3 regions of the Erysipelothrix rhusiopathiae genome follow, and region 1 is predicted to be linked to each of the others. Evidence: predicted binding sites of a transcription regulator. Region 1 holds the regulator's gene; each other region holds the start of a gene.
The links. Region 1 encodes HrcA, which represses chaperone genes, less so after heat shock. Its sites were predicted from a motif close to TTTTAGCACTNNNNNNNNNNNAGTGCTAAAA; they were not measured.

Region 2: EL194_RS02620 (co-chaperone GroES) is a predicted target of HrcA. The motif match lies at 8,043-8,073, and genes of this name have one in related genera.
Region 3: EL194_RS05780 (Hsp20/alpha crystallin family protein) is a predicted target of HrcA. The motif match lies at 5,394-5,424, and genes of this name have one in related genera.

Annotation. Positions count from the first base shown of each region.
Region 1 covers NZ_LR134439.1:1,287,909-1,298,915, reverse strand. Annotated here, with positions in the region: gene EL194_RS06335 (GNAT family N-acetyltransferase) at 1-55, opposite strand, end outside; gene EL194_RS06330 (YoaK family protein) at 258-908, shown strand; gene EL194_RS06325 (ATP-dependent Clp protease ATP-binding subunit) at 933-3,488, opposite strand; gene dnaJ (molecular chaperone DnaJ) at 3,560-4,672, opposite strand; gene dnaK (molecular chaperone DnaK) at 4,696-6,498, opposite strand; gene grpE (nucleotide exchange factor GrpE) at 6,512-7,084, opposite strand; gene hrcA (heat-inducible transcriptional repressor HrcA) at 7,068-8,099, opposite strand; gene rsmD (16S rRNA (guanine(966)-N(2))-methyltransferase RsmD) at 8,202-8,747, opposite strand; gene EL194_RS06295 (FtsW/RodA/SpoVE family cell cycle protein) at 8,747-10,003, opposite strand; gene def (peptide deformylase) at 10,179-10,751, shown strand; gene rnjA (ribonuclease J1) at 10,760-11,007, shown strand, end outside.
Region 2 covers NZ_LR134439.1:541,097-552,103, forward strand. Annotated here, with positions in the region: gene EL194_RS08635 (serine hydrolase domain-containing protein) at 1-345, shown strand, start outside; gene EL194_RS02590 (GNAT family N-acetyltransferase) at 494-961, opposite strand; gene EL194_RS02595 (DUF2075 domain-containing protein) at 1,064-2,827, opposite strand; gene EL194_RS02600 (nucleotide pyrophosphohydrolase) at 2,805-3,143, opposite strand; gene EL194_RS02605 (restriction endonuclease) at 3,441-5,099, shown strand; gene EL194_RS02610 (hypothetical protein) at 5,260-5,496, shown strand; gene groL (chaperonin GroEL) at 6,114-7,727, opposite strand; gene EL194_RS02620 (co-chaperone GroES) at 7,727-8,017, opposite strand; gene EL194_RS02625 (hypothetical protein) at 8,227-8,544, shown strand; gene EL194_RS02630 (hypothetical protein) at 8,595-10,193, shown strand; gene EL194_RS02635 (ABC transporter ATP-binding protein) at 10,186-10,863, shown strand; gene EL194_RS02640 (hypothetical protein) at 10,892-11,007, opposite strand, start outside.
Region 3 covers NZ_LR134439.1:1,178,935-1,189,941, reverse strand. Annotated here, with positions in the region: gene EL194_RS05795 (ABC transporter permease) at 1-2,820, opposite strand, end outside; gene EL194_RS05790 (ABC transporter ATP-binding protein) at 2,814-3,515, opposite strand; gene EL194_RS05785 (CCA tRNA nucleotidyltransferase) at 3,512-4,837, opposite strand; gene EL194_RS05780 (Hsp20/alpha crystallin family protein) at 4,936-5,328, opposite strand; gene EL194_RS05775 (C1 family peptidase) at 5,522-6,841, shown strand; gene glmS (glutamine--fructose-6-phosphate transaminase (isomerizing)) at 6,903-8,714, opposite strand; gene EL194_RS05765 (alpha/beta fold hydrolase) at 9,034-9,810, shown strand; gene EL194_RS05760 (nitroreductase family protein) at 9,849-10,445, opposite strand; gene gpmA (2,3-diphosphoglycerate-dependent phosphoglycerate mutase) at 10,628-11,007, shown strand, end outside.

The DNA.
Region 1 (11,007 bases):
TAATACTAAGGTATACCAATTCTTCAAGTTGTGCTTGTGTACCAAGACAAATCATTACGACATCCTCCATAAACCTATCTTATCGTATTCATGGTCATGTGTCATGAAAATTAAATGAGCGTTTATGAACGGCGCTCACAACCGTAACACCATAACGCGCTCTTGTTTCAATGTCAATTATTTCAAGCATTTTCATGAAAAAATAACGATTTTATTGATCTGCATGCTATACTAAAACCAGTAAAAAGAGGTGTAATATGAATTCATTCGATCTTAATCATGAAAACAGTCGTTTCGCATATATTTTCTCATTTATATCCGGTTACTTAGATGTATTGGGAATCCTTGCTATTGGTGGGGTTTTTCTTTCTTTTATGAGTGGTAACTCTACACGCTTAGGAATTCATTTAGTCAATCACGAATGGATGGAAGTACTTCGCTATGTTCTCGTACTTATCACCTTTGTTTTTGGCGCTTTTATTGGTAATCTTTTCTGTATTGGAAACCACACGCAATCCATCAAACGAATCTTAGAACTGGATATCCTTTGTTTGGTATTTGCCCTGATGTTTCAATTTACAACATACCAATCGTGGAGCTTTCCACTCATAAGTTTTGCGATGGGGATTCAAAATAAGGCACAAGTTGAAGTCAATAACGCCACTATTGGAAAAGGATTTATGACTGGAGTGCTTTATGGTATTGGTGAAGCACTCGCTCGATTTGTACGTAAGGAAACAAGTTGGCATGAAGTGTCAACGTTGATTCTAACGTGGTTCCTATTTTTCTTAGGTGCTATAACCTCTACCTATCTGCTTTGTGTCATAAGTTCTACTTTAGCTTTAGGCTTGATTGTTGGGTTTCTGTGCATCATTTATCTCAGTTTTTGTTTCTATCATAAACATTAAAAAGAGCCAGATAGCTGGCTCTTTTTAATTTAAAGTCTTACGAGGTTCAAGAATATGAATTTCAAATTCATGATCTTGGGCATCGATTTCAAGGACGCTATTATCTTCCACATCGTTTTCAATGAGAAGATATGCAATCTTGGTTTCAATTTCACGTTGTATGAAACGTTTCATTGGACGTGCACCATAAGTTACGTCACTACCTTCCGCAACAATAAGATCAATTGCCTTATCTGTAACACTTAACTTGAGATTACGACGTCCAATACGGACTGCAAGCTCATCTATGAACTTACGAGCAACATCGTGAAGCACCGCATCGTTTAAGGCATTGAAGACAATGATTTCATCAATACGATTAATAAACTCGGGTTTGAAGTGTCCTTGAACCGCCTGCATGTATTGTTTATCTCTATTTGCTTGATCCGATTCAAATGCAAACTGACTACCAAGATTTGAAGTCATAATGATAATGGTATTCTTAAAATCAACCCTTACCCCTTTGCTATCCGTAATATGTCCGTCATCAAGGATTTGAAGTAACACATTAAACACATCTGGGTGTGCTTTTTCAATTTCATCTAAAAGCACGATTGAATACGGATGACGGCGAACTTGTTCAGTTAATTGACCACCTTGTTCATAGCCAACATATCCAGGAGGGGCACCAATGAGTCTTGATACGCTGTGTTTTTCCATATATTCACTCATATCAATGCGAATAATACGATTTTTATCATCGAAAAGTTGTTGGGCTAAAACACGAGCAACTTCAGTTTTACCAACCCCTGTAGGTCCTAAGAACATAAACGAACCTAAAGGTCGATTTTCATCTTGGATTTGAGCTTTAGAGCGTAGGATTGCGTCTGTAACAGTTTGAAGTGCTTGATCTTGTCCCTTAACATAAACGCCTAATTCATGTTTAAGGTTCAAGAGTTTTTCGCGTTCAGAAGCCACAAGTTTCGTAACATCAATTTGTGTCCATCGTGATACAATTTCAGCGATCAACGCTTCATCAACAACCTCTTGTATCATACTTCCTTCATGATCGTTCTCATTACTTTCTTGAATTTGACGTTCAAGGGCAGGAATTGTTTCATATTGTAGACGCGCAGCTTCTTCATAACGGGCTTCATTCTGTGCTTTCTCAAAGTCTAAGCGTGCACGTTCTAATGCCTCTTTCGCATCTTTGACGCCATCAACTTGCGCTTTTTCTTTTTCCCAACGAGCATAAAGATCCTGATAGTTTTCTTTCAGGTTGCTGAGTTCTTCTACAATCTCGTCACGACGTTCAAGCGTCTTCGCATCCGTTTCTTTTTTTAGGGCAGCTTCTTCAATTTCAAGTTGGCGTATTTTGCGTGTTAATTCATCCAATTCTTCTGGCATCGATTCCATCTCAACGCGAATGGAAGCACACGCTTCATCAATCAAGTCAATAGCTTTATCCGGCAAGAAGCGGTCCGTAATATATCGATCCGATAATTTCGCAGCGGCCACAATGGACTCATCCAAAATTTTAACCCCATGATGAGACTCAAAGCGATCTTTAAGACCTCTTAATATAGAAATAGTGTCATCCACAGAGGGTTCATTAACAGTAACCCGTTGGAAACGACGCTCAAGTGCAGCATCCTTTTCAATGTGTTGTCGGTATTCATTATAGGTTGTCGCACCAATTAGGTGGAGTTCACCACGCGCTAACATTGGTTTTAATAAGTTTGCGGCATCCATCGAACCTTCTGTTTTCCCTGCACCTACGAGATTATGAATTTCATCAATAAAGAGAATGATGTTTCCATCTGCTTGTTCTACTTCTTCGAGAACAGCTTTTAAACGTTCTTCAAACTCTCCACGGTATTTTGCACCCGCAATTAAAGAACCCATATCCAACTCAATGAGTTGTTTATTTTTTAAACTGAAGGGGACATCACCACGCATAATCCGCCATGCTAGTCCCTCTGCAATCGCCGTTTTACCAACACCCGGTTCTCCAATAAGGATTGGATTATTTTTTGTTTTACGGGATAATATTTGGATTACTCTACGGATCTCATCGTCACGACCAATAATTGGATCGATTTTACCATCACGAACATCTTTTACCAGATCTCGACCATATTTTAATAGGGCATCAATTTGATTTTCTGCTTGTGGTGAATCCATGACTCTACCGGAACGATGACTAAGAATTGAAGTTTCAATCGCGCGGTAATCCGCTTGATTTCGATAAGTATTTACAGCTTCTAAGATTCCTAAAAAAAGTGCAAATAGAGAAATATATGTATCGCCTTGTTTGGTTGACCATGCCTGTGCTTTCGCGAAAACATTCGTGATTTCTTGGTCCATGGTTAATTGTGCACCTTGAACCTTTGGAAGTTTATCTAAAATTTCATCGGCAGATTGAAGAAGTTTAGACTTACTGGTTCCAGTTTCTTCTAATATTAAATCAAGATCACCTGAATTCAGGATTGCCTTCATCAAGTGGGCTGACGACACAGCGCTGTGTTGCATTTGTGTCGCATAATTCACAGCTTCCATTAAAGCTGCTTGAGCTTTTTCAGTTAAGTTTTCGTAGTTCATGCAATTCACCTCCGTTTTAGCAATTGACTACTTAGAGTGCTAATATAAATTCTAAAGAAAAGTGACGTGTGTCACTTGAACGCTTTTTTAAAGCGGTCAAAGACACTATCACCTTTTACTTCTGTTTCTTTTAACGCTTCTAAATGTTCACGTTGTTGACGTGATAATTTAGTTGGTACTTCTAATTTAACTTCAACGTATTGGTCTCCCATACGTCCGGAACGAAGGTCTTGAACCCCTTTTTCACGGAGTCTAAATTTAGTATTGGGTTGTGTACCTGCTGGAATCGTTAATTTAACATCACCATGCACGGTTGGAACTTCAATTTCTGTACCCAATGTGGCATCGATTACCGACAAAGGAATATTAATATGGATATCATTACCCTCACGTCTGAAGTGTTTATGCGTTCCGACTACAATCTCAATAAAGAGATCACCGTTCGGTCCACCATTTGCCCCACGTTCACCCTTACCGGAAACACGTAATTGTTGTCCAGTAACGATTCCCGCAGGAATTTTAATATCGACTTCGACACGTTTGGTATTAAATCCTTTACCATGACATTCACCACAGCGTTTTGTAATTGTTTTACCTGAACCACCACAGTCCGGACATGTTGCTTGAGATTGGAAAACTCCAAAAGGTGTACGTTGTTGCGTAACCGTTTGACCCGTTCCACCACAACGTGAACATGTCTTGATATCATCTTTGCTGTGTGCACCCGACCCATGACACGATGTACATTCTTCATCTACATTTAAAGTCACGGATTTGTTTGCACCAAACACAGCTTCCATAAAGTCAATTCGCATACTCATAAAGCGATCTTGACCCTTCATAGGTCCATTAGGATTACGACGCTGACCGCCGCCTCCGCCGCCGAAGAATGAACTAAAGATATCTCCGAAATCATCAAAGCCACCACTAAAGCCGCCACCAAAACCGCCTGCTCCCTGATCAAAGGCTGCATGGCCGTATTGATCATAGCTCGCACGTTTTTGAGAATCACTTAGGACTTCGTAAGCTTCTTGGACTTCTTTAAACTTAGCTTCAGCATCATCCTCTTTGTTGATATCAGGATGATACTTTTTAGCTAATTGGCGATAGGCTTTCTTAATTTCTGCATCTGTGGCAGATTTACTTACTCCAAGTATTTCATAAAAATCTCTTTTATCTGCCATATCTACCTCCGAAAGTTTTTAAACTAGTTTTTTTCTTCAAATTCAGCGTCAACTACAGTTTCATCATTTGATGAAGCATCTGCTTCAGGTTGACCAGCTTGTTGCTCATACATTGCTTGTGACATTGCTTGAGCTGCTTGTTCTAATTGTTCAAGTTTTTCTTTTAATGTTTCAAAATCATTGTTGTCCATTGCTGCTTGCAATTCATCACGTAATTTTGTTACTTCTTCTTTTTGAGCATCATCCACAGGTGAATCTTCACTTGCTAATGATTCATCGATTTGATGGATGAATTGTTCTGCACGGTTTTTAAGTTCTGCTTCTTCTTTTAAACGTAAATCTTCTGAAGCATTTTCTTCCGCTTCACGAACCATACGTTCAATTTCTTCATCACTTAATCCTGAACTGTTTGAAATTGTAATAGATTGTTTTTTGTTTGTTCCTTTATCCATTGCCGAAACATTTACGATACCATTTACGTCAATATCAAATGTAACTTCAATTTGAGGAATACCACGTTTTGCAGGTGCAATACCATCTAATTTAAATAAACCAAGTGATTTATTATCCTTAGCCATTGGACGTTCACCTTGTAATACGTTAATGTCTACAGCAGGTTGATTATCTGCTGCTGTTGAGAATACTTGTGATTTTGATGTAGGGATTGTTGTGTTACGTTCAATAAGAACAGTCATCACACCACCCATTGTTTCAATACCTAATGATAATGGTGTAACGTCAAGAAGCAATACATCTTTAACATCTCCAGAAATAACACCACCTTGAATTGCGGCACCCATTGCAACAACTTCATCAGGGTTTACAGATTTATTAGGTTCTTTTCCTAATTCATTTTTAACTGCTTCAACAACTGCAGGAATACGTGTTGATCCACCAACAAGTAATACTTGATGAATATCATTTTTTGTAAGTCCAGCATCTTTTAATGCTTGACGAACTGGAACCATTGTACGTTCAACAAGGCTCTTTGTCATTTCTTCAAATTTAGCACGTGATAATGTTGTTTCCAAGTGTAATGGACCATTTTCACCTGCTGAGATAAATGGTAATGAAATTGAAGCATTTACAGTTGAAGATAAATCTTTTTTCGCTTTTTCTGCTGCTTCTTTTAGACGTTGCATTGCCATCTTGTCGGATGATAAATCAATTCCGTTTTCTTTTTTGAAAATATCTACTAAATAATCAACAACAATGTGGTCAAAATCATCTCCACCTAATTTGTTGTCACCAGCTGTTGATAATACTTCAAAAGTACCATCTGCTAATTCAAGAATCGAAACGTCAAATGTACCACCACCAAGGTCAAATACAAGAACTTTTTCTTCTTTATCTGTCTTATCAATTCCAAATGCAAGCGCAGCTGCAGTTGGTTCGTTAATAATACGTTCTACTTCTAATCCAGCAATCTTACCAGCATCTTTTGTAGCTTGACGTTGTGCATCATTAAAGTATGCAGGAACTGTGATTACAGCTTTTGTAACTTTTTCACCGAGGTAATCTTCTGCATAGCTCTTCATATAACCTAAGATCATTGCTGAGATTTCTTCTGGTGTATAATCTTTGCCTTCAAGTGTAACTTTTTCGCCTGTACCAATTAAACGTTTAACAGATACTGCTGAGTTAGGGTTTGTAACAACTTGACGCTTTGCAGCATCCCCAACAATACGTTCACCATTTTTAAAACTTACAACAGAAGGTGTTGTACGATTTCCTTCTGGGTTTGTAATTACTTTTGCTTCTCCACCGTCCATTACGGAAACAGCTGAGTTTGTTGTTCCTAAATCAATACCAATAACTTTACTCATAATATATATCCTCCTATAGACTCACTTTTACTAAACTCGCACGTAGAATGCGATCTTTTAACATATATCCTTTTTGGAATTCTTCAATCACGATATTGGATTCTACTCCCTCTTTTTCCTCAGTCATCATCGCTTGATGAATATTTGGATCAAAAGGTTGATTTAATGCATTAATCGGTTCCACACCTTCCGCTTTAAGGGATGCCATCAATTGATCATAAATCATTTGTACACCTTCTCTTAACGCTTCATCCGTTGTCTCTTGTTTTAATGCACGCTCCAAATTATCTAACACAGGCAATACATCTGCCGCAAAACCTTGAATTCGGTATTTACGCAGTTGATCATGCTCACGTTGCAGACGTTTTTTTAAGTTTTCTGTATCTGCTAACATTTTAAAATAGTCGTTTTTTAACGTTTCAATTTCTTTTCGTAAGGCTTCATTCTCATCAATTGCTTCATCTGTTTCAGAAGCCTCGTTCTCTGAGTTTGAAGTTTCAAGTTCTTCGCTGTCTGTTGCTTCAACTTCTTGTTCTAATTGAACTTCTTCGTTGAATTCTTCAGCGGTTTTATTCATCTTGCTCATCATTGCCACCTTTCCCATACACCGTTTCGATCATCTCCGAAACATAATCCATTAACGAGACAACGCGACTGTATTCCATTCGGCTTGGTCCCACAATCATTAACTTATGTTCATGATTATCGAGTAGATTAAACGAACTGGATACAACGGCCATATCATCAACCCAAACAATTTCACTTTGATCGCCTTTTTTAAGACTTAGGTGATTTTGTCCTGTGGATAAGTTACGCCACATTTCACTGTTTTCGAGCATATCCATCATTTCACGAAGTTTCTCTATGTTTGAGAATTCTGGCTGGTATAACATATTGCGTTCACCACTTAAATAGACTTCGTCCTGAGCAAATTTAACAAATGCTCCCACAAACGCCTCAAAGAGTACCTCATACTTTTCGATCCGTTTCGATAAGATGGGTCTTAAACTCTCCATTTTATCTACAACTTCCGATAGTGCTGTACCTTTTAATCGTTCATTTAATATTGAAGTACACGCCTCGAGGTCATTCACATCCACTTTACTATCAAAATTAAAGATTCGATGCTCCGCATGCCCTGATTCTGTTACGAACACGGCCATTGCATTAAATTCACTCAATGGAATTAACTGGACACTTTTCAGTGTTTCATTCATTGCACTGGGCCCTAATACAACCGTAGTGAGATTCGTCATTTGCGATAAGATATCACAGCTTTGACGAATTGCTTCATCAATACCGAGTCGTCGATCGGAGAAGATTTGTGCAATTGCGGTTTCAATACCGTAATTCTCTTCTTCATCCATAAGGTGTTCTACATAGAATCGATACCCCTTTGTTGAAGGGATACGTCCACTGGACGTATGTGTCTTTTCCAGTAGTCCTATTTTTTCTAAATCTGACATCTCATTTCGTATTGTCGCAGACGAGTATGATAAGTTATATTTATCGATTAACGTCTTTGAACCCACAGGTTCAGCTGTGTTAATAAATTCTTTAACAATCGCCTTAAATATTTCTATTTTTCGTGGCGTCAACATATTAATCTCGCCTCCTAAACACTCTATTCTTTGTGTCTAGTATTATTCTACACCACGAGTTTAGCACTGTCAACCTTTAAGTGCTAAAAAATAAAAAAGGACTTATTTGTCCTTTTTGTAGTATCGTACTTTACTAATTCCATAATCTTTAACACAATCTAACGAATAACCATCAATCTCATCAGGTAAGTCGTAATTTTTATCCGTCTCACAAATTATCAACCCACCATCTACGACCAAATCACGCTTGATTATCAACTTTATGATTTCAAGTGTTTGCGCGTAGCGATAAGGTGGATCAAGGAAAACAAATTCAAAGGAACCGGATACCGTTTCCAATAACTTCATCGAATCACCTTTTTTGAGTTGAATGCGCGATTCAAGACCAAATGTTTTTGTATTATCCTGGATAACACTAAAAGCTCGTACATCTTTTTCAAAAACTACTGCGCGCTCGATACCGCGACTAATTGATTCAATTGCCATCGCACCCGATCCACCAAATACATCTAACATTGCCCCTTCATTAAAGAAAGGTCCAATTCGATTAAAAATTGCGGCACGAACCTTATCCGTTGTAGGCCGTGTCGTATCTCCTTTTAATGTTTTGATGGGTCTTGATCCAAATCTTCCTGCTACAACTCTCATTACACTACCTCTGTTAACCGTTTTAAATTTTCTTTACGTTTTGTTTCTTCTTGTTTAATCCGTAATTGGTCTTTACGTTTTACATTAATAATACCCATTTCATATCGGGAAATTACATTTTGTGTTAGACCAATGGCAATCATGATTGCCATACGACTGGATCCCCCCTTAGAAATAAAGAGAAGCGGTACTCCTGTTAGAGGAATCAGTGCCGTAATACCTCCTATATTAAAGATAAAGTGAATCATAATATAAGCAACAGTCCCCATTAAAATAACTTTATCGGATTCTTTTTTAACTTTAAATGAATATTTAACCAGTTGGAATAGCATCGTTCCATATCCAATTAGAATCACCGAGAACCCAATCATCCCCAATTCTTCAATTGTTATAGCAAGAATAAAATCCGTATGAGCTTCTGGAAGATAACCATATTTGATTAAACTATTCCCATAACCCATTCCAAAAAGACCACCTTTAAACATCGCAACCATTCCATTAAAGATTTGATATCCACTTCCATAACGATCCAAGAATGGATTCGAGGATGTTTTAAATCGTCCAATCATATAAGGCGGAATGTTTAATTTTTCAATGAGACTAATTCCGAACGAAGAATCCAGAAAGATCAGTCCTATGATTCCTACACCTGCAAGAATAAACATTACTTTTTGTAATCGTGTTAGTTTGTCATGTGATGGTATTAAAACACAGATATATGCAACACCAATAATAACAACCGCTGACCCAAGGTCATGCTGCGCTTTCACAACAAATACGAAAATCGCAAGAATAATAAAGAATGGCTTTTTAACCATATCAAATGTGCTAGCACTTGTTCGTTTATTACGATCTGCAAGAAATGTTGCGATCGTAAGGATTCCAAAAATCTTAGCAAACTCACTAGGTTGTATGGTCATTACTTTAAGATTAATCCAAGCTTTCGCTCCATTAATTGCAGGGAAAACAAGCGTAATTCCCAACATACCAACCATTAAAAGTAATATTTTCGCATAATTTTTTCTAAAATAATTAAGTGAAAATCTTCGAGCGACCATAACCATCATAATATAGGATACAATCACAAAAACGAGCTCCTTAACCCCAACCAAGACTAGTGACTTCGGCGTACTTCCGGATGTCATGCTTCCTGAGATAACCATAAGGACCCCAAAGATATTTAATATTAATGCTGCTGCATGGATTGGGCGGTTATAGCCCATTGGCATTTTAAGTGATATTTTTCTTTTCTTCATGGCTTTATTCTATCATAGATATAATGAAAAATAAGCGAAAGCCTTTCAAAAAGAGTAAAAATACGATAAACTATGCATAAAGAGTTTGAATAGACCCACATATAATTCATACTTAAATATTATAATATATGGCATATATATTATTTATTTTTATCATGGAATAGAGGAATTTTAAATGCACGATATAAATATGGACACAATTGTCCTAGATCCAAACCCAGTTCTGCGTGAAAAATGCGAACCGGTGTCTTTTCCTTTGTCGGAAGAAGACCGTAATACACTTGAAAATATGTTGCAATATGTTCGTGATTCAAGAGATCCTGAACTCGCTGAAAAGTATAATTTGCAACCTGCAAACGGAATTGCTGCACCTCAAATTGGTGTTGCGAAACAAATGACAGCACTTGTTGTTGATCTTGAAGATAAACATGGAAATGTAAAAACGGTTGAATATGCTTTAGTTAATCCTAAAATAGTTTCAAATTCGGTAAAGCAATGTGCACTCAGTTATGGTGAAGGTTGCTTATCCATTCGTAAGGATTACCCAGGACTTGTTCGTCGTAGCCAACGCATTAAAGTTTTAGCATACGATATGATAACAGACCAACGTATTGAGATTGTCGCAAAAGACATCTTAGCAATTGTTTTACAACATGAAATTGATCATTTAAATGGTGTACTCTTTTACGATCATATTGATTCAAAAGACCCATGGATGGCTGAAAAAGGACTTAAAATCATAGAATAGGAGATTATATGGACGAAAAAAATATGAAATTAAGAAAAACCGATACCCTAGTCTATGCTTTAGGTGGCTTGGGCGAAGTCGGTAAGAATATGTACTGTATTGAACATGATGATGAAATTATCATTATTGACTGCGGGGTAATGTTCCCCGAAGAGAACTTATTGGGTGTTGATTATGTCATTCAAGACTATGCTCACTTAATTCGTAATCAAAAGAAAGTTAAAGCCCTCGTTATTACACACGGACACGAAGACCA
Region 2 (11,007 bases), 750 kb from region 1:
TACGGATTATGCTTATCTGCAAAAGACATGGTAAAAATTGGTAATTTATGCTTAGATAAAGGAATATATCAAGAGAAACAAATCATTTCAACGAAATGGATAGAGGAAATTGTTGAACCTACAAGTTGTCCTCTAGAACGCTTCCAAAATAGCCAATATGGTTATTTATGGTGGATTCTTGATACCCAGAAAAATATTTATGCAGCTATTGGTGATAGCGGAAATATTCTCTATCTTGATTCAGAAAACAAAGTTGTTATAGCGATTACTTCTTATTTCAAACCTTCAGTACTCGATAGAGTAAATCTTATCGAGGAATATATTAAACCGTTAATTCTAGAATAATACAAAAAAGAATTAAGTTTGATTTATGAACCCTATACAATCTTGAGAGTCATAAATCACAGCCTAATTCTTTTTTTCCTTAGATAACGAAATGAATCATCTGGATATATAAATAATCATTCTATTAAATATCAACACTCAATTACTTCTATTGTCCATTATTATGTTTATACATTCGAATCATATTACCATCATTCTCTTCTATCATGTCGTAAAATTCCCAGCCACATCGCTCATAAAAATTAGTATGAGATGTTATCAAATACACCTCATCAATGCTTGATAAGGATAAATTCTTACAGACATTATCAAGAAGCTTTTTTGCAATTCCTTTATTTCTATATTCTTCTTCGACATAAAGTGCACAAACATTCGGGGTCAAGTCAACTTGTGTATGGAAATCATTTTCTATAACACCAACACCTGCGATAATTTTTTCATTCTGATCCGTGACAATAAACCAGCTTGGGACACTATGCTTTGCCTTAAGACCCTCGTTCATACTTTCAAGGTAAGCTTCTTGTGGAACATCCCATTTCGAATGAAACCAAAGTGCTGCGGCGTCAATAAGATCCGGTTTGTTTTTTAGGTCAATAATTAAATAATCGTTCTTCATATAATATGCTCCTCTATAATGGTAAATGTGTATTCGGTTGTCTATTATTAATCTTTGTAGCTTATAAATATTATATGTTTTGTAATGTTTACCAGGCTGTACTTAAATTTCTAAAGTTTTCTTCATGTATAATTTAAACTCTTCGTTCTTCCAAAATCCTAAACGAATACCATCAATTCCACGTGTCATCAAGACATAGTAGATATTTAACACAAATAATGTAAATTCTCTCTCATTTTCTGGGTTAAAATCATTTTTAGAAAATTTACCATTAACATTATGAAAATTATCGGGATTTCCGAATAGATGTCCGTTTGCATCAATTTGAAGATCATTACCAATTAAAACACCACATTTATTCAAGTCAATTCCTTGAACGGCGAAAACCGATCCGATTTGATCCTCTGCATCTTCGTCCTTGGAATTAATCCAGTTTTCTTGGGTTGAATTCCATCTTCGGTGAATTTCATTCTCATGCCAGTGTTTAATTGAAGAATCTTTTCCATGAGACTGTTTCCAAGGCTCAACCAAACCGGCTACAATTCGATTTATATGATTACTATTGAAATTTCGGTCCTCTTCAATCCAATTGATTAAGTTTTCCAAGGGGTTATTTTCGAAATAACCAAAATATGAATCGATGTCTTTATCCATAAAAACACCCTTATCGAAATGGGGATTGAAATTTGTCTGATCTAATAATCCTGTATCCTTATATAAAAGATATTTAATGCCATTAATATAATCATCAGATGTATATGATTTTCCTTTAGGAGTTTGTATACGAAATTGGGTTTTGAGGTACCTTTTTTCAAAATCGACGGTTGCATCCTCAAATTGATTACGAGTCATATTAGCTGGACGAATTGCCTGAAGCGCATCATACATTAAGATTAACTGATTTCCTTTTTTTTGAAGGCACTGCAGATGATTTTCATCGTTTTGAAATTTTCCTTTATAGACGCTATTAAAAGATGCCATCTGCTTTGAAAATTTTCTCGATAACTTATGGGATTCATCAATTATGATTGTGTCATATGTATCGCTCTTATTAATGAGCTGTGTCGATGTCGCGATTGTCAGATTGCGTTTATTGAAACCATAAACACTAAAGATTTCTCGTGCTGTCTTAATCCAATTTGGTTGAAGTACAACTGCTATTTTTTTATCACTGTTTTCTGTTAATAGTTTTGCAACAAGATGGGTAAGAAGAACTGTTTTACCGGTACCTGCATCACCATTAATTACATAACTTGTGGCTTCATTCAATTCTATTTCATTGATTAAATTCATCTGTTGCTCAGTTAATTCTTTGATGGGGCTATACTTAACTAAAACCTCACTTTTTAAAGTTTCAAGTGTCGGTGTTTTAACCCAACCTTTTCGGAATAAGTCTTCCCAGAATGGGATAATAACCTCCGATGCAACTTTCTCACGTGTGTTATATTCGTTTATACTATTTCCGCTTGTTTTGTTGATAATCTCATGATCATCAAAGTATATTTTTTGATTCTTAACGTTTGGGGAATCTGCCATGAAGTAGGTAATAAGTTGATTCTCAACATCATCTAAAGCAGAACCATGAAAATAGGAAGAAAACACTATAATTGCTTGATTGAATTGAGCATTATCAAATTTTTCTTCACTCCCGGAATAATGTTGGTTATTTCGTGTTAAAAAGTGTTTCGTTTGTCCAATATAGATTTGCTTAGTCTGTTTACTTTTATAGATATATACAACGTAACCATTTTCTAAAATATTTTTTTCTGGATTTCTTAGTGACTCAAAATTGAGAATGTCACCATTTTTGAGATCTAATTCTATATAGTTATATTTTGCCATTTTATTTTTCGTTGTCCAATTCATCGTACTTCTTTTTGTTACCAAAACTCTTTGATATTGGATACTTCTTCGCGTTTTTAGTAAGTTTTTCTGAAATAATCTCATCGATATCGAGATTCATATTGTCTGCCATCATATATGCATAAATTAACACGTCCGCGAGTTCTTCCTTAATTTCATTAACGAATTCTTTACCTTCGTCTGCTGTTTTCCATTGAAACAGTTCCAAAAGTTCACTTGCCTCTAACGAGATAGAAATAGCCAGGTCTTTTTCATTATGAAACTGTCGCCAATTTCGTTCATCTCTAAATTTATTAATTGCTACCATAGACTTATTCATAATACCCTCCCATAATTTGTTAAGTATACTAGATAAATTATAACAAATAATTCTGATTTAAATGCATTATTTGTAAATCATAAAGTACATTACTAAATGGAATTCGTACGATGAAGCTTTGAAACGAATCAAGACCTTGAAAAATGAGTCTATTCACTACTTTGAAAATGCTTAAATAAAAGCTTCGGTTTCTTGCTATTTATTGCATTGATTGATTAATGACCATTTATCCGAGCATAAAACAGAGAAATATGATAGTGTAGATTGTAGAAGTTTATAACTATGAGGGGAAAGCACATGACTAAATATTATTATAGACAAACAGTAACACATGAGGGGCTTAATAAACACAGAATCATTAAGGCACCAAACAGACGTGAGTTAAAAAATAGAGTTGCACTGTTAGAGAACCAATGGGACGAAGAGTGGAGACGAAAACAAGAGGTTGCCTCTCGGAGATTAATGAATGAACAAGTTCGAGAGGAACATGCATATAATCAAGAAGAAGCCATTGCACTAACGTATGAGGCAGAAGAAAAACAAAAAATGCTGGAATCAATACTGGAAAATGATTTTCTTTTTGGAGGATTTGATTGGGATACATTAAAAAATTTTGAGAATTTTGATGTTCAGAAACCTGTGAAACCACAAAAGCCAGAACCAGAACCAAAACCAGAACGAAGTGATTTTAAATATAATAAAAAACTCGGTTTCATAAAATTATTAAGTAAAGATAATCGTGAGCGAAATCAAAATGAAAATTTAGAACTCTTCAATGCTGATGTTGAAAAATGGTCGCAATTCGTAGAAAATGAGGAGCAACGATACCAGTCGAAAGTTGCTTTATATGAGGGCCTTGTTGAAAAATGGAAGCATGATAAGCTAAACTATGATAACGAAAGAGAATTAGAAAACAAAAACATAGACTTATTAAGAGAAAAATTTTCTGAGGGAAACCAGGAAAGTATTGAGGTATACTTCCAATCAATTATTGATGAGCTAATTTTCCCAGTCGAATATTCTCGTGATAGTTTCGTAGAATATAATGTGGAAGGAAATTATTTAATTGTAGATTTAAAACTCCCGACTATCGAAGATCTACCAACCATTAAAGAAGTTAAATATATTAAATCGCGTAAAGAATTTAAAGAAGTAGCTTTTTCAAAGACGTATATTGATAAACTATACGAAAAAGTGATTTATAGTTTAGTTCTTGTTGTTTTTAAAAAAATATTTATTTCCGATAACAGATATAATTATGTAGAGAGTGTCATTATTAATGGATTTATAGAGACGGTTGATCTATCAACTGGATTAAATCATTCGCCTTTCATCTTGTCTACAGAGGTAAAAAAATCTGATTTTGAAATCATTAATCTAGCAAACATTGATCCTAAGGAATGGTTCAGAAAAAACAAAGGGATATCTGCTACAAAATTAACTACGTTGACTCCAGTAGCTCCAATAGCGCGAATCAATAGAGAGGACGATCGATTTGTTGATGGCTATGAAATCATTAATACTATGGATGATGATACAAATTTAGCGAGTTTAGACTGGATGGATTTCGAAAATCTAATTCGTGAATTATTTGAGAAAGAGTTTAACAGTAATGGTGGCGAAGTCAAAATTACACAAGCAAGCAGGGATGGTGGCGTTGATGCTGTCGCATTTGATCCAGATCCTCTAAAAGGTGGAAAAATAATTATTCAAGCGAAGCGATATACTAATGTAGTGGGGGTTTCAGCCGTTCGAGATTTATATGGGACGCTCTTAAATGAGGGGGCCAATAAAGGCATCTTAGTCACGACTTCGAATTATGGTGCAGATTCATATGGATTTGCCAAAGATAAACCGATCACTTTAATTAATGGCTCAGAGTTATTATATATGTTGCAAAAGCACGGTCATAAAGTAAAAATTGATCTAGAAGAAGCAAGAAAACTGATGAAGTAATATAAAAAAGTTGATATCTTGATGTAGCCGTAAATCTAGCAATCACCTAAAAAATCAAAGTGGATATCTACGGTTAAGATTGAATTATTCGGTGATAGTGTTTATTGAAACTCTCTATATTGATGCTTATAATTGAGATACAAAAGCAGGGGGAGAATTCATGACTGAAAAAAAATCAATTTCATTTCTTTTAATATTTCTAGGTTTTGCTCTTGCAGGTTTAGGAGGAAGTACCTTAGGTAGCTTTATTATTACAGATGTTATTTTTTACAGAGTCTTAAATATACAAGGTAATTTAGGAACGGTAGATCTAGTTGCGAGAATTAGTTTGATAGTTGTTGGCTTCTTAATTTCAGGGATTGGCGTTTTATTATTCAGAAAATCAAACAAGAATTAGTGCCAATCTAACACATTTTAACAATTAGAGCTACTTCAGATGTAATTTATAGTAGGTCAATTTAGATTGATAAAAAAGAACTATCCCACGGAACTAGGTCAGTTCCCAATTCAGGAGATAGTTCTTTTTAGTCGTTAGACCTTCAAATTCTCGATAAAGCAATCAACCGTCTCACTCAGTAAATCATCAAAGATATAATACTTGTATTCAAAGTCCTCATCTAAATCATGAATCAGTAATTCAATTCTACCAATGTATTCAGGATCGACAACTCTCTATTAATACTCTATGAGGAGTATAACTTTATTAACTTCGCCAAATTTGATAAAAACAAGATCACTGTCCAAAGAAACAATATTATCCTTGAGATAAGGAATCTGCTAAATTTCATAATTTTGTTCTTTTACCGTTTTCCTCGGAAAAGGACGATTAAATCCTCGTTAGCTATTTCTTTTTTTTATTCTCAAACTTCATAGCATTTACCTCATTTTAAAATTTCTAACATAAGATACCCTCTAGTACTGACCACTGATGATAGATACCATTTCAAATTATTGATTTTATAGGAAGTCTATGGATGAAGAAAGGAAGCCTTTTATGGGCTTCCTTTTGATTTGTTAATACATTGGCGGCATTTCAGGAGTGATTTGTTTCTCTTCAACTGACGATGCAACTGCAGCTTCTGTTGTTAGGAAGAGGGATGCAATCGATGCAGCGTTGAGCAGTGCATTGCGTGTTACGCGTGTAGGATCAAGGATTCCTGATTCTTGTAGGTTTTCCCATTGTCCTGATTTTGCGTTAAATCCAATATTCACCTCTGATTCAAGTTGTTTTGTAACGATTTCGTCTCCATCAAATCCGGCATTTTCAGCTATTTGCCAGAGTGGTTTTAGGATTGATTCAAAGACGGTTTTAATACCTCTATTTTCGTCTTGATTTTCTGAACTTAGGTTATCTTTTAGATCCGTGTAGGCACGAGCAAGGGCATATCCACCACCAAGCACGACACCTTCTGCAACCGCAGCTTTGGTTGCGTTGAGTGCATCTTCAATGCGTAGTTTTTTCTCTTTCATTTCGGATTCAGTTGCTGCTCCAACTTTTATGACAGCAACACCATTTGTAAGTTTCGCAAGACGTTCTTCAAGTTTTTTCTTATCAAAGTCGCTGCTTACATTGTTTATTTGAGAACGAATTTCGCTTGCACGTTCTTCAATGGACTCTTTGGTTCCTGCTCCACCAATTAAGGTTGTTTCGTCCTTGCGGATGACTACTTTAGAAGCCGTTCCAAGCTGATCGATTTCAGTTTCTTTGATGTTCATTCCAAGTTCTTTACTGATGAATGTAGCGCCTGTTGCAATCGCAATGTCCTCAAGCATCATTTTTTGATTATCTCCAAATCCTGGTGCTTTTGTTGCTGCTACATTGAAGGTTCCACGGAGTTTATTGACTACAAGTGTTGAGACAACATCATTGTCAATATCTTCAGCAATAATAAAGAATGGTTTATTTTGTTGAACAATTTGTTCTAAGAGGGGAAGAATTTCTTGGATTGTTGAGATTTTATGATCTGTAACCAAGATATAAGGGTTCTCCATCTCAATTTCCATGGTCTCACGATCTGAAACCATATAAGGTGAAATATAACCTTTGTCATATTGAAGTCCTTCCACAACTTCTAATTCAGTCTCAAATGTATTGGATTCATCTACTGTAATGACACCATCATTTCCAACTTTCTTCATTGCTTCCGCAATAATTGTACCGATTTCTTCGCTACCAGCACTGATTGAGGCAACGTTTGCGATATCGCTGCTCGTCTCTATTTTACTGCTGTTTTCAAGCAGGTAGTCAGCAATTACCCGCGATGCTTTTTCAATACCAAGACGCATTAATACGGGATTTGCGCCACGATCAACATGCACTAATCCTTTATGAATCATTTCTTGTGCAAGTAATGTAGCGGTTGTTGTTCCATCTCCAGATACATCATTGGTCTTATTGGACACCTCATAAAGTAGCTTTGCCCCCATGTTTTCAAAAGGGTTTTTAAGTTCAATTTCTTTAGCGATGGTAACACCGTCATTAGTGATAAGCGGTGAACCAAAACTACGTTCTAAAACAACATTACGTCCCTTAGGACCAAGTGTTACACTTACCGCATTAGCAAGTGTATCCATTCCTTTTAAGAGTAAATCTCTTGAGTTTTGTCCATAACGTACATCTTTAGCCATTATTTATCATCCTCCACAATTGCAAGTACATCTTTCATGTCGATAATTAAATAATCTTTGTTTTGATAAGTTACATCTGTTGTTGCATATTTTTTATAGATGACACAATCCCCAACCTTTACATCAATGGGAAGTGTATTACCTTCTTTATCTTTCGTTCCATTACCTACAGCAACAACGCGTGCCATAGAAGGCTTCTCTTTGGATTCCGGCAATAAGATTCCGCTTGCAGTAGCGGACTCTGCAAGAATCTCTTCTAACAAAATGCGGTCATACAATGGTTTAATCATGATGCGTTTCCTCCTTTATTTCGACCTCTGGCACTCTCTTTGTATGAGTGCCAACACCTATATTCTAGGATTGACTTCAAATTTTGTCAATCCCTTTTTGTTTGAAAATGCTTATAAAATACAGAGTAATCAATGAAGACTACAATCTAGTCATTTTGTCTTGAATAATTGATCACAGAGAATAAAATCAAGGTGAAAGGGGGGATATTTTGCGACGAAGCATAAAGAAAACAGTACCGATAATGCTGTTATTTGGACTGATGATCCTAGGCGCACAGTTAACCGCACTTGCCAAAGTAGGTTGGGAAAATGTAGGTTGGTCAGGCGCAAATTTTTTATCGAAGGCATGTAACTCAAAAACTACCGTTTTTGATGAAGCTAAATATTCATATATGTCAGCGACAGCAAAAATAGGATCAAAGCAAACTAAAAAACAAGCTTATCGTCCAAGTCCATATACATCGGTTCATGCAGTTGCTTTTTCAGGATATAACGAAACCTGCTATACCTGGGGTAATGCATATTAATCGATGGAACTCCCTAATAAACTAGGGAGTTATTATAAGGGGTGTTAAATATGAATAAAAAAAAATTATTGACAATTTATCATGTGCTTTTATCACTGTATATGATTGTATGTACTTCGTTCTTTTTCAATCAATATTGTGATATAGCGAAAAATAATGTTTCCAACTTATCGAATCTCATTTATTTCATCAAGGATAATCTGTTCTTATTGGTTTTATTTTCGATTGTATTCGTTTCAATCGTCTTGAATCTCTTTTATGTATCAGAATATTGGATTTTTGTATCTAAAGAAATACTCGAAATTAAGCGTATTGTTGGTTTTACCTACTCAGAAATACTACGCTCTTTCACCTTAGATTATATGGTGCAACTCGTCGCAACGTTTCTCTTCTCATCACTACTGTCAGTTCCTTTTTTGAACTATTTTAAATTGCCGATTGGAATGCCAATTATCATAGCGGGAACAATCATGATTCTTGTGATGGGATTGATCATCAATATTTTATTTTGGAGATGTTTAAGGGCATATAGGAAAAATAAAAGTGTTGGTCTTAATATCACCAAGAAAGTGGGTTTAGTATTTCAATTTTCAACCTCTTTGATGTTGTTGTTTGTATCGCTCATTCTTTTTGAGGATTTAAACCGGCAAGTATCACCTTATAAAAACTATGCTCAATTAGATTCGGCTTGGTCCGTGTCTGCTAAGTATCCGGAATCTCTTCAAGAAACCATGAAAATAGAACAAAATCCCGAGCTCTATCGTGGTGATATCCTCAATAAACTCGCTACCACCTACGAAAAATACCACGATCATATGATTGTGTTCTATCTTGATTCCCATTCATCAAATATACTTGGAAATCTTATATTCCTAAATGAAACGGCCTTAAAACTTAATAACATAAATACAGAATCCGTGAAACGGTATCAGAATACCGATACGATACCAATCATTACAAGTGACTCCCAATACAGTGTGGGGGACCAAATTCATTCAGAAGGGTTAAATTATGTCATTGCGGAAGTTGTGGAAAAGCCATTTACATTCCTTGGTCCTAGCGACTATACAGAACTCTCATCAAAGGACTACCAAATTGCGTATTTCGATATCTCAAACATTAATCAACATCTCCAATTAACCAACAGTAATTTTATTGATGAACTCTTTTTTATGAATCTTTCAGAAGATGAGGTGGAACACATTAGGAATGATTTAAATGAACCGACATTTAAGTACCAAGTATCATCGATTAAAAGCATTCAAGAAGGATTCTATCATCAGAAAATGTTGATGTTGGCGAGTTATTTAGGCGTGGGAATGATTAATATGATTTTTAGCTTATTTGGCTTGATTTGCGCGGTGTTTGTAGATATTCATTATCGCTCTCTAGATTTTGCTTTATATCAAGTTGTGGGATACTCGAAACAATATCTTATCCGTTCATATCTAAAATCGATATTTTGCCTTATCTTTATATCGACGTTAATTGGAATTGAAACGATGCACATTACCCTCGATTTAACGTGGACTGTGCTTGGCATTGGTATTTCAATCTTAATCGTACTTGTTGCGCTATTAAGTCAATTTATCACAAAACGCATTAACGCAATTCAAATTTTAAATATTATTGGAGGAGAAAATGTCTGATACAATATATACCATTAAATCACTTTCAAAAACGTATGGAGATCATGACGCGAAGGTACATGCTTTAAACAATGTAAATGTCGAGATTAAACGCGGCGATTTTGTTGCCGTAACGGGATTATCCGGTTCAGGAAAAACGACATTTCTCAATACCCTTGCTGGTTTAATTGAAGATGCACAGGGAAGTGTCTTGTTTGAAGGGAAGAATATCCTTGATTGGAATGATGCTTTACGTGCTAACTATCGCAATAAATCCATTGGATACATTATGCAAAACTTTGGTTTAATTCCAACGATGACGGTGATTCAAAATGTATTACTGCCCGTAAAACGAATTCGAAAAGAACATCAAGAAAAAGCGCTTCAATTACTTGAAATGTTAAATATCAAAGATAAAAAGAATGCATATCCACACCAACTGTCAGGGGGACAAAAACAACGCGTCGCTATCGCAAGAGCACTGATTCAAAGTCCTAAGGTTATCCTTGCAGATGAACCTACAGGCGCATTGGATGTTGAGAATGCGCACATGATTATGCGTATCCTTAAAGATATTCATGAACAAGGCGTCACCATCATTCTTGTTACCCATGCTCAATCACTTGCAGTTACATGTCCAACCCAACTTATATTTCAAGATGGTTATCTCAAAGAAGTCCTTAAAACGTAAAAAGCCAAGTTTCCTTGGCTTTTTTCATTTAAAACATACCTTTAATGGTTCCTTCGGTTGCCGCTTTCACTGCGACACCTAAAAGTGTTTCAAGGTAACGCAACGGATTCTTGGATGCAATAAAAGCCTCACTCTCGGGTGTCG
Region 3 (11,007 bases), 110 kb from region 1:
ACCAACGCCAAATATAAGACTGATTAAGGTAAGAATTATATTTTCACGTAGGATATATGTAGCAAGTTCTTTAGGATAGAAACCAAGAACTTTTAACGTCGCAAGCTCTTTATACCGTTCACTAATGTTCATGGTAATAAGGTTAAGAAGTACAATCACTTCCAATGCAAATGCAGCACCGACAATCACATAAATAACAATATCAAAATTCCCCATCATGTCTTGGTACGATTCGCGCATATCCCCTAAGAAACTTACGTTAAATACAGAATCTTGACTGAGTAATTGTTCTGCTACGTGATCATGATCATCCGGTGTATTAAAGAGATACATGTTTTCAGGTAATTTTTTTCCGGTTATGGCTTGATGTTGCGCTTCACTCATAAAGATATAATGGGCAACATAGTTCTCTGATATCCCACCAATTTCAAATTCATATTCGTGTTCATTCACTTTGAATGTGAGAACATCGCCAACATCCACATTTTTTAAGATTGATAGTTTTTCAGTAATCACGATCGGATCTTTTTCTACAGAAATTGGTTCTTTTGTATGACGATCTTTTAACTGTATAAAATTCGGTAAAGCTTTAAAATCTTCCGCAACATAAAGTGTTACATCTAAATCATCGACTTTTGCTGCTTCTGTTGCAATATGAATTGACTCAGTAACAGTTATATTCTCAGTAGAAATATCTTGATCATAGAGAACCATTCCGTCATATTGAACAACTTCATCAAATTGTTTATCGACAATTGAGTAGATTGAATGCTTAATACCAAATCCTGTAATAAGAAGACCACAACATCCGCCAATTCCAACAACAGTCATCGCAAATCGTGTTTTGTTTCTAAATAGATTTCGTAGACTTACTTTATATAGAAAATTGAGTCGATCCCAAAACATGGGTATCCGTTCAAGAAGAATGCGTTGACCACTTTTGGGAAGTGGTGGACGAAGCAAGTTGGCAGCCTTTTCCCGGCTCACAGACATTGATTTAACCATTGCAACACCAACACTGGATACAAAACTAATGAGAAGTGGAACTGCTGCATAACTCCATACAAAGCCACTTTCAAGTTCCGGTGTTAAATACATAATGCGATATGCATTATAAATAAGGGTTGGAATCATATAGAATCCCATGATTAAGCCAAGGATCGAGCCTAAAACCCATGCAAGTCCTGTAAATCCAACAAACTTCATTGCTGATGCTAGCCAGGAATACCCAAGAGCCTTATAAACCCCCATCTGCATACGTGATTCATCGACCATACGCGTCACAGTACTAAGTGTCACAAGAATCGCAACACCAAAGAAGATGAGTGGGAAAACTTGACCAATCGCTTCAATACGATCACTGTCTTGGTAAAACTCGCGATATCCGATAAGTACATCTTCTCGATCAAGCAAGTAGAGTTTTCCATGATCTGCTTCTTCAAGTTCTTTTAAACCTTCATCGATTGTTTTTTGACCGGATTCAATTTGACCATATACATCCGACTTTTTCAGATCAAAGTCCCGTTCTGCTTCGGTTAAACTTTTTAGTCCTAGATTATATTCTTGGATTCCTTTTTGAATCCGCGTTTGTCCTTCTTTAAATTTCGCCTTCCCTTGCTCTAAACTTTCAAATCCAGCCTTAATCTCTGCCTCATTTTTATCAAGTTCTGCTTTTGAATCAATAAGAGTCGCTTCTGTTTTTTCAAAAGTTGCTATCGCTTTTAATGCCTCTGTTTTTTGAGGTTCTGGAAGGGTGTCGACATTTTCCTTTAACGCATCGATTTCTGCGCGTTTAGCCTCAAGAGCAGCGAGTCCTGAGTTATATTGTTCTTGTCCTTTGGTCAGTTCTGCTTCATAGCCTTTTAGAATGTTTTCACGTTCACCTACAGTTTGAGCAAAACGACGCACTGCGCTATCAAGTTTGGTTTGTAAATCTCCCGGCCCCGGTTGAGATGATAGTTCAAGAATGCCGTTTTCAAGTTCTTCATGTGCATCTTGAAGTTGCAGTCTTGTTTGCGTTAGTGTTTGAGCACCTTTCGCAAATTCTTGATCTGCTTCAAGACGTTTTTGATCTAATTCTTTCTGTGCATCTTGAAGTTTTTCCGCGTCCGGCTTTGAAGCACGATCAAAACGTTGTGATGAGATTGCTGCTTCTTGCTCTTTGATACGGTCTTTTTGTGCTTCAATATCAACATCTTCACCAAAGACAAAGCGTGCACTGGTGAACACGTCAATTTCTTTATCCAAATCAAGACCATACATAAACCCGAGTACGTTTCCGGATCCTATCTTACTTTGACCCCGTTCAAGGTTCATATACAAACTGGATTCCGCAAACCCTACTATTTTTAGATTTGCTGGCTTAAATACATCATTTTTCTTTAACTTTAAAGTATCCCCAAGTTCAAAACCTCGATGTTCATGGAGCACCTTATCAACCACTACTTCATTTTTTTGAGTTGGCATGCGTCCATCCACAAGGGTAATATCTTTTTCGGTTTGTTGATTAATTTCAATAACCTTCATGACACCATCAACATCACGCAGTCCAATGAATGCATCACCATCATAAACACCGACTGCATCCCCATCCACAATATCACTGAGCTGTTCCAACATCGCTTGATCAATACCAAGACTGTGACGGTATTCTAAATCCATCACTTCGCTTTCTTTCATGTATCGATCCCCTGTAGCACGCATGTCATATCCCGTTACACGAATCCCAACAAAAAAACCAACCCCCAACGCGGTAATTATAAGGATCGCAACAAACTGAAACCATTTGGCCTTAATTTCGCGTAGGATATCTTTTACCATGAGATGTCATCCACCGACTTCACATGGTCATTAGCCCAATTTCGTTCAACTTTACCGTTTTTAATTTCAATAACACGGTCTGCAATTTGTGTAATGGTTTGATTATGGGTAATAATCACAACCGTCATATTATAGATATCGGAGCAATCACGAAGCACACGAAGTACTTGTTGACCGGTTTCAGTATCCAATGCTCCTGTAGGTTCATCACAAAGTAATAACTTTGGATTCTTGGCTATTGCCCGTGCAATCGCGACACGTTGTTGTTCGCCACCTGACATTTGCGCTGGAAAATTCCCCATACGTTTATCAAGACCCACTTGTTCTAAAATTATTTGAGGATTCTTAGCATCTTTACATATTTGGGTCGCTAGTTCCACATTCTCCAAAGCGGTAAGATTTGGAATTAAGTTATACGATTGGAAAACAAAACCGACATCATCACGTCGATAAGCCGTCATTTCGCAATCACTCATACCCGTAATTGCCTTACCATCGATGGTAACACTTCCAGAAGTGGGGGTATCCATACCACCAATAATATTCATTACAGTTGTTTTACCTGCTCCCGATGGTCCAACAATGACGATGAACTCACCTTTATTAATTGAAAAATCCACCCCTGCACATGCTGAGATTTCAACGTTTCCAACTTTGTATACTTTTGTAATATCTTTAACTTCAATATAACTCATTCTTCATTTACCTCCTTAATACAATTCAACAGTGATTCATGCGTATTTGGAAGCGTTCCTTCAATAACACGATCCAAGCACATATTTAAATACTTATTAATTGTTTTTCCTTCAATACCTAATTTTTTTAAGTCCGACGCCGTGATCACAAGATCACGAATGGATGTAGGACGTTTTTGATCTCTAATTTCTTGGATAATTTGACTTATATGCGTACATCGTTGTAGCTGATACTGTGCTCGCGAACCTTTAGCTAAGTTATCAGCACGCTTTACTGCCATTAAGTCCTCAACCCACTCAATTCCATGAACTCGGATGAGTTGTTGGAGTTGCGCGGATACCGGTTGTAATTTTAAATCATGTTCAAGAATCAATTTCTCTAAGTACGCGATCTTCTTTATTGAGAATTGCAATGCTTCAAAAAAAGGACGCGCTATAATACAGCTTGCTTGCGCATGACCCGGATAGTGTGCAATACCTTGATCATCTACAGTTTGCACGTTACTTTTGCCTAAATCATGAAACAACGCAACCAATTTCAAATCAACACGATTTGGAATTCCTTGCATTGTACGAATGGTATGCTCGTAAAGCGAGTATTCATGGAATGGATTATGCTGATCAAACCCAAGTGTTTCCTTGAGCGGTGGAAAGAGTGTCATTAAAAATTCAGGACAAAGAAGGCTTGTCTCTAAAAAATATGGACCCAGCAAATAACGTGAAAGTTCTGGATATATTTGTACTAGTTTTAAACGTTGGAGTGACTCTATCTGTGTTTGCACCACATAGAGTGTTTCCGCATCAATGTCAAAACCGAGCTCCGATTTAAAGCGATAAAGACGCGCAATACGTAAAACATCCTCTTTAAAACGAACTTTAGGATCCCCAATAACACGGAGTGTGTGGTTTTGTAAATCCTTAACGCCATCATAGTAATCTATGAGTCCATGACGTGGATGATAATAAAGAGCGTTAACCGTGAAATCACGACGCTTTGAATCATCGAAAAGATGATTAATAAATTCTACGCGTGATGGACGTCTTCCATCCTCATAATCCCCTTCAAGCCGCATTGTTGAAATTTCAAAATGTTCTTCACCCGACATAAACTTAATGCCGTAATCATGTCCATTTGATTCAATTGAATATTTTTTATAAATTTTTAAAAGTTGTTCCGGTAAGGCATTGGTACATAAGTCTATATCAAAGGATCGATGTCCCATTAAAGCATCACGAACAAAACCACCAACAACAAAAACTTCAAATCCACGGTTGGTAAGCTCCATCATAACAATTTCAATATTTTTTGATAATTCGATCATTTGCATCAACTCCACTTAAATTATAACACCCTTCGTTCAAAGGTGAGCATTGTTCACCAAAAATTAACAAATCAAAAAAAGAGGATTTCTCCTCTTTTCTACTGAACACGAATCTTACTGGAGTTGTGTTCTTCAACTTTTGTTGGAAGTGTAATTTGGAGTACACCTTGTTGGTAGCTTGCATCAATTGCGTTCGCATCAACTTCCGCAAAGCGAATTTGACGTTTAATGTTTTTTTGATTGCGTGATCGATAGAAGTAATTTTTTTCGTCTTTTTCTTCTGATTCGCGACGCGTTGCTTGAATGGATAAGATATCACCACTAAATTCAATATCAATATCTTCCTTTTCAAATCCTGGCATTTCAATTTCTACGAAATAACTTCCTTCTTCACGATAGATATCAACACCGGTTCCATAACCTGCGTTATTCATAAAATCATCACCAAACAAGCTTTCTAAAAGTGTTGTCGGTCTTACTGTTTGTTTCATATAATTACCTCCTATTTTAGCACTCGCCCACATAGAGTGCTATTACACCTTTAGTATATCACATTAATTAGCACTGTCAATACAAGAGTGCTAATGAATGACAATTAGGCTAACCTTTCTTGACACCCTTATTATACAGGCGTATAATACCAATTAAATTAGGTGACCCTAATTAAATACAGGAGGTCCTATAATGACTATTTCAAAATCATTGTTATCCGAATTTAAATCGGAATATCAAAATAATAAAGCGGCTCGTACGCTCGAAAACGCAGTAACACACAGTGGAATTCACGACATCGCTGTGGATCATTCATTATCATCACGCTATCCTGATGCCTTCTCTGTTCAGGCAAAAACAGGTCAAATTACAAATCAAAAGGCAAGTGGACGTTGCTGGATGTTCGCATCGCTTAACACAATGCGCGCCGATGTCCTTGGATGTCTTAATGTTGATTCCTTTGAATTTTCAGAAACCTATCCATTCTTTTGGGATAAACTTGAAAAAGCAAATTACTTCCTCGAAAGTATTCTTGAGACAAAAGAAGAACCAACCGATGGACGTTTGATTCAACACCTTCTATCCGGCCCCATTCAAGATGGTGGTCAATGGGATATGTTTAAAGGAATCTTAGAAAAATACGGTGTTGTGCCTAAAGAAGCAATGCCTGAAACTTTCCACAGTTCAAATTCCGCATTTATGAACAAGATCATCACATCAAAACTTCGCGAATTTGCTTATGAACTACGCGAATCCGAAAACCCACGTAGTAAAGATGAAATGTTATATGAAATTTATCATATTCTATGTTTATGTCTTGGAACACCACCTGAATCATTCAGTTATGAATACCATGATAAAGATGGTAATTACAAAAAAATCGATACCATTACACCGGTTGATTTTATGAATCAGTATGTAGGTTGGAACCTTAAGGATAAAGTAAGTATCATTAATGCCCCTACTAAAGATAAGCCTTATGGAAAAGCATTTACCGTTAAATATTTAGGTACGGTAAAAGAAGCCGATCCAATTAAATATGTGAATGCTCCCAGCCATATCTTAAAAGAAGCTGCGATTGCCCAACTTCAAGATGGAAAACCTGTATGGTTTGGATGTGATGTTGGACAAATGCATGATCGCGATAACGGTATTATGGCTAAAGATGCCTTTGATTTCAAAGGTGTTTTAAACACTGAATTAAATCTTGATAAAGCCGGTCGTCTTGATTATGGTGATAGTTTGATGACGCATGCAATGGTATTTGTGGGCGTTAATTTAGATGAGAATGGAAAACCAACACGTTGGAACGTTGAAAACAGTTGGGGAACTGATCGTAATGCACGTAAAGGCTATTACACCATGACGGATGAATGGTTTGATGAATACAACTACCAAGTTATGGTGGATAAGAAATATGTACCTAAAGATTATCTTGAAGCGCTAGAAAGTGATCAAGTCATTGAACTTGAACCATGGGATCCAATGGGTGCCCTTGCGCTTGTGAAATAAAAACTGAGTGTATTTCTAATTAAACGATAAATAAAAAAAACGTATCCGAAGATACGTTTTTTTATTCTACCGTAACCGATTTCGCAAGATTTCGCGGGCAATCAATATCACAATCTCTAATATTCGCACTATAATATGCAAATAACTGATGTGCAATCACACTGATAAAAGGCATTAAGGCATCATCCACCTTCGGTATCAAAAGTACTTCGTCATATGCGTTTGACAAGGCGGCGTCACTGCTTATGATGAGAACCTTACCCGCTCTTGCTTGTACTTCTTGCACATTGCTGAGTGTTTTTTCTTTGGTGTTCATTTGCGTTAAAGTAAAAACAGAAAGAACATCCGGATCAATCAAGGCAAGCGTACCATGTTTTAACTCTCCTGCTGGATAAGCATCACTCATAACATAGGAAACTTCTTTAAGTTTGAGGGAAGCTTCAACGGATGTCGCATAGTCAAGCCCTCTTCCTAAGAAAAACACAGCCGAGACATCCATAAACTTGCGTGCTAATGTCTCAATCGCATCGGTTTGTTCAAGGAGCGCTTGTTGAGCGGTGACACATTCTTGAAACTTTACAAGTGCTTGATGTGGATGACTCGTGTCTTGCAACACTAAGGTGATGAGATAAAGCAAGGCTAACTGTGCCGTATATGCTTTAGTACTTGCTACAGACTTCTCAAATCCCGCACAAGTATATACACACACATCGACTTCACGGGCAATTGAAGATCCTTGCGTGTTCACAATTCCAAGTGTTTTGATACCTTGCTCCGACACCATACGTAAACACGCAAGACTGTCTGCGGTTTCCCCACTTTGCGAAATAAACCATGCACAGTCATCGTCATCGAGCTTTAAAGGATAATAGCGAAACTCGCTCGCTGTATGAACCATGACCCGGTAATTCGTTTCGGCTTCAATCCAATACTTTGCGCATAATCCTGCATAAAGTGCAGTACCACATGCAATAATGTGGATGGTTTTAATGTTTGTAAAAAAATCACAGGGGATGGGTAAGGATACGTTTAACGAACCCTCATCATCAGCTTGTGTATAAGTTCTTAATGTTCGATCAAGAACATCTGGTTGTTCATGAATTTCCTTCAACATAAAATGTTCAAACAATTGGCGATCTGATGATTCTTGATTCCAATTCGCAAAATGAATTACTTTATCTTTAACTTCGATACCATCAGATCGATACACCACAAACGAATCCGATTCAAGACGGACAATTTCACGATCATCAAGAAGTATATACTCATTGGTATAACTCAAAATTGGTGACATATCCGAACCAAGAAACATTTCATCTTTTCCGATCCCTAGACACAAGGGACTTCCGTAACGAATACCATAAAGAACATCGTGTTCGTTTGAAAACATAATCGCAAAAGCATAACTACCATGAATCCGGTCACAGAGTAATTCAATGGCTTTTTGGTTTGAAATTGATTGCTTTGTAAGGTAATCCAAATACTTTGCGGCAACTTCAGAATCTGTTTCAGATTCAAAACTGTAACCAAGTGCCAAGAGTTCTTCTTTTATTTCTAAATAATTCTCAATGATGCCATTATGTACCAACACAACGTTTTCCGTGCCATGTGGATGAGCGTTATTTTTAGAGGCGCGACCATGCGTTGCCCAACGCGTGTGGCCAATACCACAGGATGGCTCCCCTTCACGAGCTGCTTCAAGTTGCTTTTCCAGATTCTTTATTTTCCCTTTTTCTTTATACGTTATTAATTTTTTGCCTTCTTGAATCGCTAAACCAACCGAGTCATACCCTCGGTACTCCAAGTGGGATAATCCCACAGTTAAAACGTCGACAGCATTGCGCGTGCCAACATATCCTACAATTCCACACATATTATATATCTCCTATTATATTTAAGATTATGGGTGATAAGGGATTTGTTCAATTTGTCCTTATCTTACGATTCCATATAACCGAAGAGGCATCCGCCGAAGTCTCGATTCTCCTCTTTCCTCGTCGCTCTATATGAGCCAGGCGCTTAAATTCCTAAAAATCCTCCTTTCATTTTCTATTTTATCACAGTCTTTTTTATCCTTATTATCTTTTTTCTTAAACATCTATTTGGAGTAAAAATTAGAACTTAATCATTCTTTGTGTTTTATTCATAAGAGTTTGCTATAATGTGCATATTGTAATTTTGGAGGTTACACAATGTCTTATTTTAAGTTTATGGGGCATGAGATCTTTTATGAAGAATTCGGTATGGGAGACCCCTTGATTTTCCTACATGGTAATGCATCATCATCTGATGTTTTTAAACCGATTATTGATTTATATAAAGATGACTTTAAAGTCGTTCTGATTGATTTTTTAGGCTATGGGAAATCCGAGCAGATTGATACATTCCCACTTGATATTTGGGCTTATGAGGCTGCTCAAGTCTTAGAACTGATTCATATCAAAGATTATCGGGATGTGAAGTTAGTGGGAATGAGTGGTGGTGCGATTGTTGCAGTAAATATCGCTCTTAAAGAACCTGGACGCATCCACAAAATCATTGCCGATAACTTTCAAGGTGAATCATCAAGCCCTCAATTTCTTGAATCTCTCGCGCTTGAACGTCGAAAGTTACTTTCCAGTATACCGGGAAAATTTAACCTCCGAAGAATTCATGGAAAAAAATGGCATACAACAGTGGTTAATGAAACCAATGCAATCTTAGAGTTTGGGAATACACCCTACTTCGATGATTTGAGTAACCTACGTGCTCCCCTTCTTTTAACGGGATGTCGTGATGATCAACGCATTCGTAAATGTCATTACATCCATATCTATAATTGTCTCCTTAAAAAGGTTCGACATACCTCGATTTATTTATTTAAAAATGGTAAGTACCCCGCCGTACTTGCCCATCCTGAATCGTTTTCCGATTTAGCCTATCATTTCTTCGATGACGATGACACGATTCAAATCTATAAAGTAGAATAAAAAAAACAATCAGCTCAATCTGATTGTTTTTTTTTTACTTATTTAAAAACTTTTACTTTACCCTTTACATCTTGAAGTGTTTTAGGTTGTACTTCATCAATTGCTTTACCAAATGGCATTTGCGCAACTAATTTCCAACTTGATGGAATTTCAAAAGCCTCAGCTGCACTTGCATCCACAAGGGGATTGTAATGTTGTACGGAAGCTCCGATTCCCGCACCTGCTAAAGCGGTCCATGTTACCAATTGCATCATTCCATTTTCTTGTTCTGCCCAAATTGGGAAATTATCTGCATAAAGTGCAAATTGATCTTGTAAGCCTTTCACAACATCAGTGTCAATATAATAAAGAATTGTTCCTTGACCTTGTTTGAAGCTTTCCAATTTCGTAACTGTATTTTCAAAGCCTTCTTCAGGCGCTACTTTACGTAATGCTTCACGTGTTAAGTCCCAAAATGTATCACTGTGTTTTCCAAATAAAACGACTGCGCGTTGTGTTTGAGCATTAAATGCTGATGGTGTATGTTGAACTGATGCTTCTACCAATTCAATTACTTCCTCTTCGGTTAAAACTGCTTCCTTTGATAATCCATATCGAGAACGTCTAAGTTCTAAATCTTCAAAAATCTTAGTCATGACATTTACCTCCTGAGTCACTATGTTTTACGAATTATATTATATAGTTGCTGACTATGTTAATTCAAACCATATGCTCTAAAGATGATTGTGTAATTTTCAAGTTTGTGAACTAGTCTGGATAATGTAGATTTTAGAAAAGGAATGGTGTAAAATGATTAAAGAACTAGGAGGAATTGATTATGATGAAATTAGTTGTAGTTCGTCACGGTGAAAGTGAATGGAACGAAAAGAACCTCTTTACTGGATGGGCTGATGTAGAACTTTCAGAAAAAGGTGTAGAAGAAGCTAAACTTGGTGGACGTATGCTTAAAGAAGAAGGTTACGATTTCGATATCGTTTATACTTCATACTTAAAACGTGCAATCCACACTATGGACAATATTTTAAATGAAATGGAACGTACATGGTTACCAATCGTTAAAGATTGGAGACTTAACGAACGTCACTACGGTGCGTTACAAGGTTTAGATAAAGCTGAAACAGCTGCGAAATATGGTGAAGACCAAGTTCTTATTTGGAGACGTTCATTTGACGTTAAACCTCCAGAATTAGATCCTAC